2 regions of the Lysinibacillus phoenicis genome follow, and region 1 is predicted to be linked to the other one. Evidence: a T-box and tRNA genes for the amino acid it is inferred to sense, from the RefSeq annotation. Region 1 holds a T-box; the other holds one or more tRNA genes.
What was found. The T-box of region 1 lies ahead of ABC382_RS22460 (valine--tRNA ligase). A T-box ahead of a tRNA ligase gene usually reads a tRNA of that ligase, here a tRNA-Val.

Region 2: it encodes a tRNA-Val, which carries the amino acid that the T-box ahead of ABC382_RS22460 (valine--tRNA ligase) is inferred to sense. The anticodon was not compared.

What each region holds. Positions count from the first base shown of each region.
Region 1 covers NZ_JBDFMP010000002.1:4,201,055-4,207,567, forward strand. Annotated here, with positions in the region: gene hemL (glutamate-1-semialdehyde 2,1-aminomutase) at 1-492, shown strand, start outside; gene ABC382_RS22450 (SRPBCC family protein) at 737-1,183, shown strand; gene ABC382_RS22455 (valyl-tRNA synthetase) at 1,275-2,030, shown strand; T-box leader at 2,303-2,562, shown strand; gene ABC382_RS22460 (valine--tRNA ligase) at 2,644-5,289, shown strand; gene ABC382_RS22465 (bifunctional folylpolyglutamate synthase/dihydrofolate synthase) at 5,615-6,513, shown strand, end outside.
Region 2 covers NZ_JBDFMP010000002.1:2,968,718-2,975,230, forward strand. Annotated here, with positions in the region: rRNA gene ABC382_RS16270 (23S ribosomal RNA) at 1-903, shown strand, start outside; rRNA gene rrf (5S ribosomal RNA) at 1,098-1,213, shown strand; gene mbcS (acyl-CoA synthetase MbcS) at 1,333-2,922, opposite strand; tRNA gene ABC382_RS16285 (tRNA-Asn) at 3,192-3,268, shown strand; tRNA gene ABC382_RS16290 (tRNA-Glu) at 3,384-3,458, shown strand; tRNA gene ABC382_RS16295 (tRNA-Val) at 3,513-3,588, shown strand; tRNA gene ABC382_RS16300 (tRNA-Tyr) at 3,604-3,687, shown strand; tRNA gene ABC382_RS16305 (tRNA-Gln) at 3,702-3,776, shown strand; tRNA gene ABC382_RS16310 (tRNA-Lys) at 3,789-3,861, shown strand; gene rocF (arginase) at 4,047-4,952, shown strand; gene sigW (RNA polymerase sigma factor SigW) at 5,086-5,649, shown strand; gene ABC382_RS16325 (anti-sigma factor family protein) at 5,663-6,289, shown strand; gene cdaA (diadenylate cyclase CdaA) at 6,439-6,513, shown strand, end outside.

The sequences.
Region 1 (6,513 bases):
GGTAAAGTTATTGGTGGAGGCCTCCCTGTAGGTGCATTTGCTGGGAAAAAAGAGATTATGGAGCAAGTAGCCCCTGCAGGACCGATTTATCAAGCGGGTACATTATCAGGAAACCCGTTGGCGATGACGGCTGGCTATGAAACGTTATCACGTTTAGATCACGGAACATATGATTACTTTAAACAATTAGGTGATCAGCTAGAGGCTGGTTTCCGTGAAGCAGCTACGAAATACAATATTCCACATACAGTAAATCGTGCTGGCTCAATGATTGGTTTCTTCTTTACAAATGATGAGGTTGTTGACTTTGCCTCAGCTAAAACATCTGACTTACAATTATTCGCGGAATACTTCCGATTGATGGCAGAGGAAGGCATCTTCCTGCCACCATCTCAGTTTGAGGGATTATTTATTTCTACAGCTCATACGGAAGAACACATTACTAAAACAGTAGATGCATTCTATAAAGTGTTTGCGCAATTAGCGCGATAAAAATGAGAGAGCATGATAGAAGAATTTCTATCATGCTCTTTTTTGATGACCAAAATGGAAAATAAGGTAGTGCTTGAGGAATGAATGAGAAAAATGAGGAACTAGCATATATTAACTAGTAAGCAAGATCATCTATACTGGATGAAGGACCTGTTTTTGTCAAAATTATATCTTTCAGCATAGCCAAATTGTGGGCGATATCGTTTATAATATAGCTATTCATAAAAGAAAGTAGTGAATTGATATGGCAACAGGCACACATACAGTCGAAGTACCCGTAGGAATTGATCATGTATGGGATTTCGTCAGTGATATGGAAAAATGGGCAAAACTTGTCCCAGGTTATAATGCACATGAAATGATTGATGATAAACATTCAACATGGACATTTAAAGGTAATGTTGGTGTTTTGAAAAAAACAGTAGAAGTAGAAATTATCATTTTAGAATGGGTAGCGCCCTCAAAAGTAACATTCGAATTAAAGGGGCTTTCTGATAATTTCACTGGAAATGGCTATTTCCTTGCAGAAAGCATTGATGCTGAAAATACAAAAATGACAGGTTTTTTAGAAGTAGTCGCTGGCGGCTTGGCAGGACCTGTTTTAAATCCAATTTTCAAACCGATCGTTCCAAAAGCAACACAAATGTTAACAGATCGTGTAGCGAATAAAATTAAATTAGTACATGTTTAATTGAATGGAAGATCATTCATAAAATGGCATGCTAGATGAAATTCTCTAGCATGCCATTTTTTTACTAGAATGCTCTTTCGTTGTATGTAACTTGAAGCATTCTAGCATACTACCCTCCCAATTGTCATATGATGCAAAGGGAGGGATTATTATCGAACAAAAAACATGGAATATGCGCGAAACATTTTGTTTTCCTGGATACGGCTGCCCAACTGAAATAGCAGCAGTGCAAATTAAGCCTCAGTGGCAGGCAATGCAGTTAGAGGATTCACTTCGACTTATGGGCATCTACCACATCACCGCTCACGTTCGCTTTGATTTTCAAGATATGGAAGCATTTACAGACGATGAAGAACTAATTACAATTGATGCCCTTGATATCCAAGGCGATACTGGTTATTTTGAGTATGCTGTACCTTTACATGTGGATTTACCAAAAGAATCGGATCTTAAAGATTTAATGGTCAAAGATATTCGTCCTAGTCTAACAAATCAAATGTGTCAGCTTGAGTGGACAGTAACAAGTATTTTTAATGAATATGAGCCCATTGTTGAAAAGGATATGTTAGACAGTCAACACCTCTCTGTTCAAGCCTTCGAGCAAGAAAAGGCCATTGCTACGATTGAAGAAAGTATGCATATAGAACAACCCCAAGCCGTAGCAGCAGCTTCACGCCAAGAGAAAGTGACAACAGTAGATCAAAAAGCAGTGATGAGGGAATCCTCCAGTCATATTGTTGTGCGTGAATCTAGCTCCTGGCATGAAGTGCCTTCCATGATTTGGGACCTTACAGAAGAATATACACCGCTTAAAGTCCGTGTTTCAAATGATGTCTTTCAAAAGTAAATAGCAGAGAAGTAGCAGGAGCAATAAGAAGATTAGATCACCTGATGTTGGCACAATAATGACACGGATAAATTGAAAAGCACAAATGGGTACGATAATAGTTCTACAATAAAAACGAACCTGCCGTAGCCAAGGTGGTAAAAGCCAAGGGTTATACTTGCGTCGTCGCATTTGAATACTCACTTCCTTTCTATTTACTTTACTCTTACTAAAAGATGACTAAATCACTTGAAAAATGACACGTTTCTGCGGTACAATAAGGAAAATCAAATACAGATGCTATGATGGGGAAGAGTAAATTATATTTACATTTTCAGAGAGGAAACGGTTGCTGAGAAGTTTCTATTTGTACGTAATTGAAGGTAGCCCTTGAGCAGCTTTAGTGAACTAATAGTAGTTAAAGCCGGTTAAACACCGTTACCGAATTAAGAGCCAGTAATTTAGGCTGAGAAAATGTGATTTATTTACATTTATCTTATCTACTGCTGGAATTAAAGGTGGTACCGCGAACTAAAACTCCTTCGTCCTTTTTGACGAGAGGAGTTTTTTTGTTGGGTAAAAAAATGAACAGCGTTATTTTACCAACATTCTACAGACATTAGGAGGAGTCAATATGACAGAAAACATTTCAATGCCAACAAAATATGACCCGCAGTCCATAGAAGCAGGTCGCTATGAATGGTGGTTGCAAGGGAAATTTTTCGAGGCACAGCCTGAAAGCGGGAAAAAACCCTATTCAATCGTTATTCCACCACCAAATGTAACAGGAAAATTACACCTTGGTCACGCTTGGGATACAACATTACAAGATATTCTTATTCGTATGAAACGAATGCAAGGCTACGATGCACTATGGCTACCAGGTATGGACCATGCAGGTATTGCCACTCAAGCTAAAGTAGAATCGAAACTGCGTGAAGATAATATTACACGTTATGATTTAGGTCGTGAAAAATTCCTTGAAAAAACATGGGAATGGAAAGAAGAATATGCTGGACATATTCGCGATCAATGGGCAAAGCTTGGCCTTGGATTAGACTATACGCGTGAACGTTTCACATTAGATAGTGGTCTTTCAGATGCTGTTAAAACAGTGTTTGTTCAATTATATGAAAAAGGTTTAATTTACCGTGGTGAACGCATTATTAACTGGGACCCTGCAGCGAAAACAGCATTGTCAGATATCGAGGTAATATACCAGGATGTGCAAGGTGCCTTTTACCATATGAAATATCCTTTAGCTGATGGTTCAGGATATGTGGAAGTTGCCACAACACGTCCAGAAACAATGCTAGGTGACTCTGGGGTAGCAGTTCACCCGAATGATGAGCGCTATAAGCATTTAATTGGTAAAACGGTTATTTTACCGATTGTAGGCCGCGAAATTCCAATTGTTGCAGACGATTACGTTGACATGGAATTTGGTACTGGGGTTGTTAAAATGACTCCTGCCCATGATCCAAACGACTTTGAAGTAGGTAACCGTCACAATCTAGAGCGCATCCTTGTCATGAATGAAGATGGCACAATGAACGATCTTGCTGGTAAGTATAAAGGAATGGACCGTTTCGAATGCCGTAAGCAAATCGTTGCTGATTTACAAGAAGCAGGCGTGCTAATCCGAATTGAAGAGCATATGCATTCAGTAGGACACTCGGAACGTTCAGGTGCTGTTGTTGAGCCATATCTTTCAGCACAATGGTTCGTTAAAATGCAGCCACTTGCTGATGCTTCCCTTGAACTACAAAAGGACGCAGAAGGGAAAGTAAACTTCGTACCAGCTCGTTTTGAAAACACATATTCTCGCTGGATGGAAAATATTCGTGATTGGTGTATCTCTCGTCAATTATGGTGGGGTCATCAAATCCCAGCTTGGTATCATAATGAAACAGGCGAAATCTACGTAGGGAAAGAAGCCCCAGCTGATGCAGAAAATTGGACACAGGATGAAGATGTCCTAGATACTTGGTTCTCATCTGCACTATGGCCGTTTTCTACAATGGGCTGGCCGGATGAAGCGAATGAAGAATATAAACGCTATTACCCAACAAATACACTTGTAACGGGCTATGATATTATTTTCTTCTGGGTATCTCGCATGATTTTCCAAGGTTTAGAATTCACAGGTCAACGGCCATTCCAAGATGTATTAATTCACGGCTTAGTACGTGATGGCGAAGGACGTAAAATGAGTAAATCACTTGGCAATGGTGTTGATCCAATGGATGTTATTGAACAATATGGTGCTGATTCATTACGTTACTTCTTAGCAACAGGTTCATCACCTGGTCAAGATTTGCGCTATACAACCGAAAAAGTAGAATCAGTATGGAACTTTGCTAATAAGATTTGGAATGCATCACGTTTTGCGCTTATGAATATGGACGGTATGACATTTGATGAAATCGACTTAACAGGTGAAAAATCCGTTGCTGACAAATGGATCTTAACGCGCTTAAATGAGACTATCGAACGTGTAACTTCTCTTGCAGAACGCTATGAATTTGGAGAAGTAGGCCGTGAACTTTACAATTTCATTTGGGATGATTTCTGTTCTTGGTACATTGAAATGGCGAAATTACCACTTTACGGTGAGGATGAAGCAGCTAAAAAGACAACTCGTTCTATTTTAGCTTACGTTCTAGATCAAACAATGCGTCTATTACATCCATTTATGCCATTCATTACAGAGGAAATTTGGCAGCACTTACCGCATGATGGTGAATCTATTACTGTGGCTGCATGGCCAACAGTACGTGAGGACCTTCATTTTGCTGATGAAGCAGATAATATGAAGCTCCTAATGGATATTATACGTTCAGTACGTAATATTCGTGCGGAAGTGAACACACCAATGAGCAAAAAAGTACCGTTATTTATTTCAGCAAAAGATGCTGCAACAGTGGCGGTTCTTGAGGCGAATAAAGCTTATTTAGAAAAATTCTGTAATCCTGATACACTAACAATTGGTGAAGGCTTAGAAGCGCCAGGTCAATCAATGACGGCAGTTGTGACAGGAGCACAAGTTTTCTTACCACTTGTTGGACTTATTAACCTAGAGGAAGAAATCGCTCGCCTTGAAAAAGAGTTAGAGAAATGGGCAAAAGAAGTGAAGCTTGTTACAGGTAAGCTATCAAATGAGAAATTTGTATCGAAAGCACCTGAAGCATTAGTGAATGCAGAGCGTGAAAAATTAGCGGATTATGAAAGTAAACATGCCGTTGTTTTAAAACGTTTAGAAGAGTTAAAAAATATGTAAGCTAGAAGCAATGGATGAGGAAAGTCATCCATTGCTTTTTTTGTGCGGCTTAGGAAAAACATATAGTGTTATTTACAATAATCTTTGGATTTATATATCAATACTAAAAAGAACTTCCACTGATAAATAATGACGTCAAATTATTTTAGACAATATGGGTGCTTTTCTAGATGCTCACCAGATGCATAAACAAAAGAGAGTGCTAACATGCAGTCGCTCACTGCGTGTTTTTTAGAGTTTTGACATTTAGCTATGTTATTAAATGATACTTGTACTAAAATAAAGGTATTGCAGTAAGAGGGAGTGTTTTCTATTGTTTAACACAATGAAGGAATGTACAAAATTTATCTTTACTTTAAAAGCAGTTGATCATAAACGTCAGCCTCTTGTACTCATGCGGGAAGTACTAGCTCATTTGAACAATCCACAAGACAAACTACGCGTTATCCATGTGGCCGGTTCAAATGGCAAAGGTTCAACAGTCAATGCACTAAGAGAAATGCTACAACATGCAGGTTACAAAGTAGGAGCATTTACGTCCCCGCATTTAGAGCGAGTTAATGAACGTATAACCATTAATGGCGTACAAATCTCTGATGAACAATTTTTATACTATTTCAATCAAGTTGCCGAAATAATAGAAGAGCAATACAATGGAGATTTTCCGAGCTTCTTTGAAGTAGTGACATTAATAATGTTCCAATATTTTGCCGATCGAGAAGTAGATTTAGCGCTTATTGAAACAGGTCTTGGAGGACGTTTAGATGCAACAAATGTTGTAACACCACTTTTAGCCATCATTACAACAATCTCTCTTGAACATACAGCATTTTTAGGTGACACATTTGCAAAGGTTGCTGCCGAAAAAGCTGGAATTATCAAGGATGGCGTACCTGTTGTCGTTGGTGTGGAGCATGAGGAGGCATTGGCTGTCATAAAAGCTACATCAGAAGAACGACATGCACCGTGCTTTATTTTAGGGCAAGATTTCAAGGTTTCCTCTATTTCCCAAAATACAGACTTTCAGCAATTTACATATGAAAGAGAACAGTTCAGGATGTCAAATATATCCTTAAAAATGGCTGGCCCTCATCAAATTAGTAATGCAAGTCTTGCGATAACGGCTATGCTCATCTTACGTGAGGAAGGAGCAATCACCATTGCTGACGATTCAATACGTCACGGTCTACGTCGTGCGCAATGGGCAGGACGCTTTGAACAATG
Region 2 (6,513 bases), 1.2 Mb from region 1:
AACGAGAGACTCGGTGAAATTATAGTACCTGTGAAGATGCAGGTTACCCGCGACAGGACGGAAAGACCCCGTGGAGCTTTACTGTAGCCTGATATTGAATTTTGGTACAACTTGTACAGGATAGGTAGGAGCCAGAGATCTCGGAGCGCCAGCTTCGAAGGAGGCGTCGGTGGGATACTACCCTGGTTGTATTGAAATTCTAACCCATGCCCCTTAGCGGGGCAGGAGACAGTGTCAGGCGGACAGTTTGACTGGGGCGGTCGCCTCCTAAAAGGTAACGGAGGCGCCCAAAGGTTCCCTCAGAATGGTTGGAAATCATTCGTAGAGTGTAAAGGCACAAGGGAGCTTGACTGCGAGACCTACAAGTCGAGCAGGGTCGAAAGACGGGCTTAGTGATCCGGTGGTTCCGCATGGAAGGGCCATCGCTCAACGGATAAAAGCTACCCCGGGGATAACAGGCTTATCTCCCCCAAGAGTCCACATCGACGGGGAGGTTTGGCACCTCGATGTCGGCTCATCGCATCCTGGGGCTGTAGTCGGTCCCAAGGGTTGGGCTGTTCGCCCATTAAAGCGGTACGCGAGCTGGGTTCAGAACGTCGTGAGACAGTTCGGTCCCTATCCGTCGTGGGCGTAGGAAATTTGAGAGGAGCTGTCCTTAGTACGAGAGGACCGGGATGGACACACCGCTGGTGTACCAGTTGTCTTGCCAAAGGCATCGCTGGGTAGCTATGTGTGGACGGGATAAGTGCTGAAAGCATCTAAGCATGAAGCCCCCCTCAAGATGAGATTTCCCATTACGCAAGTAAGTAAGATCCCTCAAAGACGATGAGGTAGATAGGTTCGAGGTGGAAGTGTGGTGACACATGGAGCTGACGAATACTAATCGATCGAGGACTTAACCAAATTGTTTGAAGCATTCAATGCGCCGTTTATCCAGTTTTGAAAGAACAATACTTTCAACAATAAAAATGAGAGCTTCAAGACACAAGTAGAACAAGGAAGCAACCGAGTGATTGAGGGAGCGTACTAATGTACGTGACTGATTGAGCGAGAGCAGCTGACGGAGTAATACGCCGTGTATTGAAGGTCGAACATAGTCTAGTGATGATGGCAAAGAGGTCACACCCGTTCCCATACCGAACACGGAAGTTAAGCTCTTTAGCGCCGATGGTAGTTGGGGGCTTCCCCCTGTGAGAGTAGGACGTCGCTAGGCGCAAAAAGTCGCTGCTGATACACTCAGTAGTGGCTTTTTTTATTTATGCTGATAAAAAAATTGTATATAGTAAGAAAGGCGTTCCTTAATAGGAGCGCCTTTTTATTTTCAATATGTTGTTATGAATGCGTATGAACAGTAGAAGCTCGAAGTTCAATACGGCGAATCTTCCCGGATGTTGTTTTCGGTAACTCATCAATAAAGACGATACTTCGAGGGTATTTATAAGGCGCTGTTAACGTTTTTACATGCTCTTGTAGCTCCTTTATTAACTCTTCTTCATCACGGGCCTTGAAGCCGTCTCGTAAAATAATAAAGGCCTTTACAATATGCCCTCTAATTTCATCTGGCGCGGCAACAACTGCACACTCTTGTACAGCTTCATGTTTGTTTAAGGCATCCTCTACCTCGAATGGTCCGATGGTATAACCAGATGAAATAATAATGTCATCTCCACGACCTTCAAACCAGAAGTAACCATCCTCATCGCATTTTGCCTGATCACCAGTAATATACCAATCACCACGGAATGCTGCTTGAGTACGTTCAGGCTCCTTGTAATATTCTTTAAATAGAGCAGGGGAGGATTTGTGAACGGCAATATCACCAACCTCGCCAACCGGTGCTTCATTACCTTCATTGTCGATAATACGTACAATATTACCTGGTGTTGGAACACCCATTGATCCTGGACGTAATTCAGTGTTTTCAAGTGTACCAATTAATAATGTATTTTCTGTCTGCCCGTAACCATCTCGTACTTTAAGTCCAAAATGCTTCATGAAAGTTTCGATGACTGGACGATTTAATGGTTCACCAGCAGAAACGGCACTACGGAGAGAGGAAAGATTATAGTCTTGTAGATTATCAATTTTCGCCATGATACGATATTCAGTCGGTGTACAACATAGGACATTAATTTTTTCCTCTTGCATTAATTGAAGGTATGTCTTTGCATCAAACCCACCATGATAAACGAATGCTGTGGCACCAAGCATGATTGTGGATAAGAAAGGACTCCAAATCCATTTTTGCCATCCCGGGGCTGCAGTTGCCCAAACTAAATCACCTTCACGAACGCAAAGCCATTTTGAAGCAGCTGTTCGAATATGTGCATATCCCCAGCCATGTGAATGAACAACACCTTTAGGTTTACCGGTTGTCCCTGAAGTATACGAAAGGAATGCCATATCATCACGTTTTGTTGCTACAGCTGTAAATGTAGTTGGCTGTGTACTTGCTAATTCATCTAAAGAAGTCCATTCTTCTTTTGCACTACCGATAACTAATTTGTTATTTAATGCGTCTACAGTAGAAGCTATTTGATCAACCTCACCAGTAAATGCCTCATAGGCAATAACGGCACTAGCAGAAGAATGTTCCATACGATATTCCAAGTCACTTGCACGTAGCATTTCTGAACATGAAATAGGAACAATGCCAGCCTTTAAGCAGCCAAGAAAAACGAAATAGGCTTCTGGTAGGCGAGGTATAATAACTAAAACGCGATCCCCTTTTTGAAGCCCTATCTTCGTAAACGCATTGGCGTATTGGTTCATTTTTTGGACAAGTTCAACATATGAAACTGTTCTTCTCTCTTCTTGTGTATTTAACCAACGTATTGCTTGACGATCACTATCCTGCGAAAACTTTTCTAATTCCTCTGTGATGTTATAAAACTCAGGTGCAATTAAATCATTTGATACCATAAGAACATTCCTCCCCCAGGAAATTTGATAGAAAATTCATAAAACTATTTTTATTTTAACAATTACAATAATATACAGCAAGAATATTTAGTACGTAAAATAGAAATATTAGATATAATAGAGAACTATTATGCATTGAATTAATCTGTAAGCATCCTTCGACAAAAAAATATAAAAATTTTCACCAAATGTGTTGCATTATTTAGAATGCTTGCTATAATAAGAAATGTACTTAAGAGGTTATTTAAAACCGAATTGAATAGTATTGTTCCGAAGTAGCTCAGTTGGTAGTAGCACCTGACTGTTAATCAGGTTGTCGCAGGTTCGAGTCCTGCCTTCGGAGCCATTTTTTTGTCCATTTTTAAGATTCTGTTGTACATAAAAATTTTTTTGTAGAAAAGTGTTGCAACAATTAGGAAAAGATGTTATTATAAGTCTTGTCCTGTTTAAGACATAAGAATGGCCCCTTGGTCAAGTGGTTAAGACACCGCCCTTTCACGGCGGTAACACGGGTTCGAATCCCGTAGGGGTCACCATTAAAACATAGGCTTTAAAAAGAAAATAAACTGTGACATAACACCTGTTTCTATGGAGGATTAGCTCAGCTGGGAGAGCATCTGCCTTACAAGCAGAGGGTCGGCGGTTCGAGCCCGTCATCCTCCACCATTATTGTGTTATTCCGGAGGGGTAGCGAAGTGGCTAAACGCGGCGGACTGTAAATCCGCTCCTTAGGGTTCGGCGGTTCGAATCCGTCCCCCTCCACCAGTTTTATAAATGATTGGGGTATAGCCAAGCGGTAAGGCAACGGATTTTGATTCCGTCATGCCTAGGTTCGAATCCTAGTACCCCAGCCATTTTTCTTTTATGAGCCATTAGCTCAGTTGGTAGAGCATCTGACTTTTAATCAGAGGGTCGAAGGTTCGAGTCCTTCATGGCTCACTTTTTTAGAATAAAATACATTCAAAAGTGTTATATTAATTACTGATAACTAATCTCTTACTGAAAACAGTAGGAGATTTTTTTATGTTCTCTAAATTTGAATAAATATGCATATTTTTGTCGAGTTGAGCCAAGTGGTATGTAGGCTTTACAATAATCTTATAACTTTTAGGGGGTATAAAAACATGAATAAACTTAATATTTCTATTATTGGAGTACCAACAGATTACGGACAAGCACGTCGTGGTGTAGATATGGGACCTAGTGCTATCCGTTATGCGGGGGTTGTAGAACGTTTAGAAGCTATTGGACACGAAGTACAAGATCAAGGGGATATTCGTGTTAGCCAAAAGCAAGCGGATGCCGCAGTAGATGAAAAATTACTTAATTTAGAGGAAGTAGTGGAGGTTAGTACTGCTTTAGCTAATAGTGTGCATGAAGTAGTGGAACAGAAAAAGTTCCCGCTTGTATTTGGTGGAGATCACAGTATTGCGATTGGGACATTAGCGGGACTAGGTGAGCATTATAAAAACCTTGGTGTTATTTGGTATGACGCTCATGCGGATTTAAATACACCTGAGACAACACCTTCAGGTAATATCCATGGTATGCCATTAGCGGTTAGTATCGGACTAGGTCACGAACGTTTAGTCCAAATTCGCAACTATGCTCCAAAAATTAAACCAGAGAACGTTATTATTATCGGAGCTCGTTCAGTAGATCCTGGTGAGCGTGATTTGATTAAAGAGCAAGGCATCAAAGTTTATACAATGCATGAGATTGACCGACTTGGAATGACGCGTGTCATGGAAGATGCACTCGCTTATTTAAAAGAGCGTAATGTTGATGGTTTACATTTATCTCTTGATTTAGATGGATTAGATCCGCTATATACTCCAGGGGTTGGTACGCCTGTTCCAGGAGGAATTACGTATCGTGAAAGTCATTTAGCAATGGAGATGCTACAGGAATCTGGGATGGTAACATCAGCGGAGTTTGTAGAAGTAAATCCAATTTTAGATGAGAAGAATACAACGGCAAATGTAGCTGTTGCATTAATGGGATCATTATTTGGAGAAACACTAGTTTAAAGAAAATTTTACAAAAAATTGCCTGTTGCCACATTGCATAAAAATCTTTTGCTATAATTAAATTAAAACGAAACTTTTCTTATCGATGGGTCGTATAGTATAAGACAGTTGTAAAGGTGGAGAAGTCAACACGATGGATGCGTTAGTAAATAAGAGAATAAAACAAGTGCTTAAAGGCGATCAAAACGCATTTGCCGATATTGTGAGTCTCTATCAGCACAAACTGTACCAAGTATGCTATCGAATGTTAGGCAACAAACAAGAGTCCGAAGACATTGCTCAAGAGGCTTTTGTGCGTGCTTATATGAACTTGCATACATTTGATCAGAAAAGAAAGTTTTCGACGTGGCTTTATCGCATAGCGACAAACCTCTGCATTGACCGTATTCGAAAAAAGAAACCGGATTATTATTTAGATGCAGAAGTAGCTGGTACAGAAGGGCTTGATATGTATTCGCAAATCGCAGCAGACGACCAGCTACCAGAGGAGCAGTTAGAGCAAATGGAGCTGCAAGATCGCATTCAATATGAAATTGGACGTTTGCCGGATAAATACCGTTCAGTTATAGTATTGAAGTATATAGAAGAGTTATCGTTGCAAGAGATTAGCGAGATTTTAGATATGCCGCTTGGAACGGTGAAAACAAGGATTCACCGCGGACGTGAGGCATTACGTAAACAGTTAAACAATCTGTAGGAGGGGGAGCGTCATGAATACTTGTCCAGAGCATATTATAGACTATATGCATGATTATTTAGACGGTGACATTAGTCGTGAGCATGAGCAAGAGTTGAAACAACACTTGCATACATGTAATGATTGTAAACAGTTGATGCAAGAATTGAGTGAAACAATCGCCTTTGTGAAGAGTGCTTCCCATATTACAGCGCCTCCGGATTTTGAAGCAGCAGTAATGGCTCGTTTACCTAAGCCAAAAAGTCGAGTAGGTATACAAAAATGGATACGCCGGCATCCGTTTTTTGTGGCAGCAGCAGTATTTTGCTTATTTATGAGTGCTACATTATTAGGTAGCTTCATGGATGATCAGCATTTCTCCGTAACCAAACAACCAAATTTAGTTGTGGATGGTCAAACGGTGATTGTACCTGAAGGAGAAGTGGTGAAGGGTGATATTGTTGTGAAAAACGGCGATTTGATTGTTGAAGGTGAAGTTGATGGCAACGTCACAGTAATTAACGGGAAATATATGGCATCTTCAGCGGTAGTTTCCGGAAGAATTGAGGAAATTGACGAAGTATTTGAATGGCTTTGGTATACGATTAAAAATTCTGTAAAGACGGCCATGACATTTGAGGAAAAAGAAGAAACTAAATAACACTCTATACGTCCTAAAAAATAGTGCACGTGAGAGGCTGAAAGGTCTACTCTTTAGAGTAGACTTTTTATTTGAAAAAAGTTACATTTGTTAAGAATGTGATATACTTGAATGTGTATGGATTCGCAATGAAAAGTGGGGGATGCCACGTGCAAATTATCGAACATTTCACGGATTTAACTCCTGTGAATATTGTTATTAACTTCATTGATGTACTGCTCGTT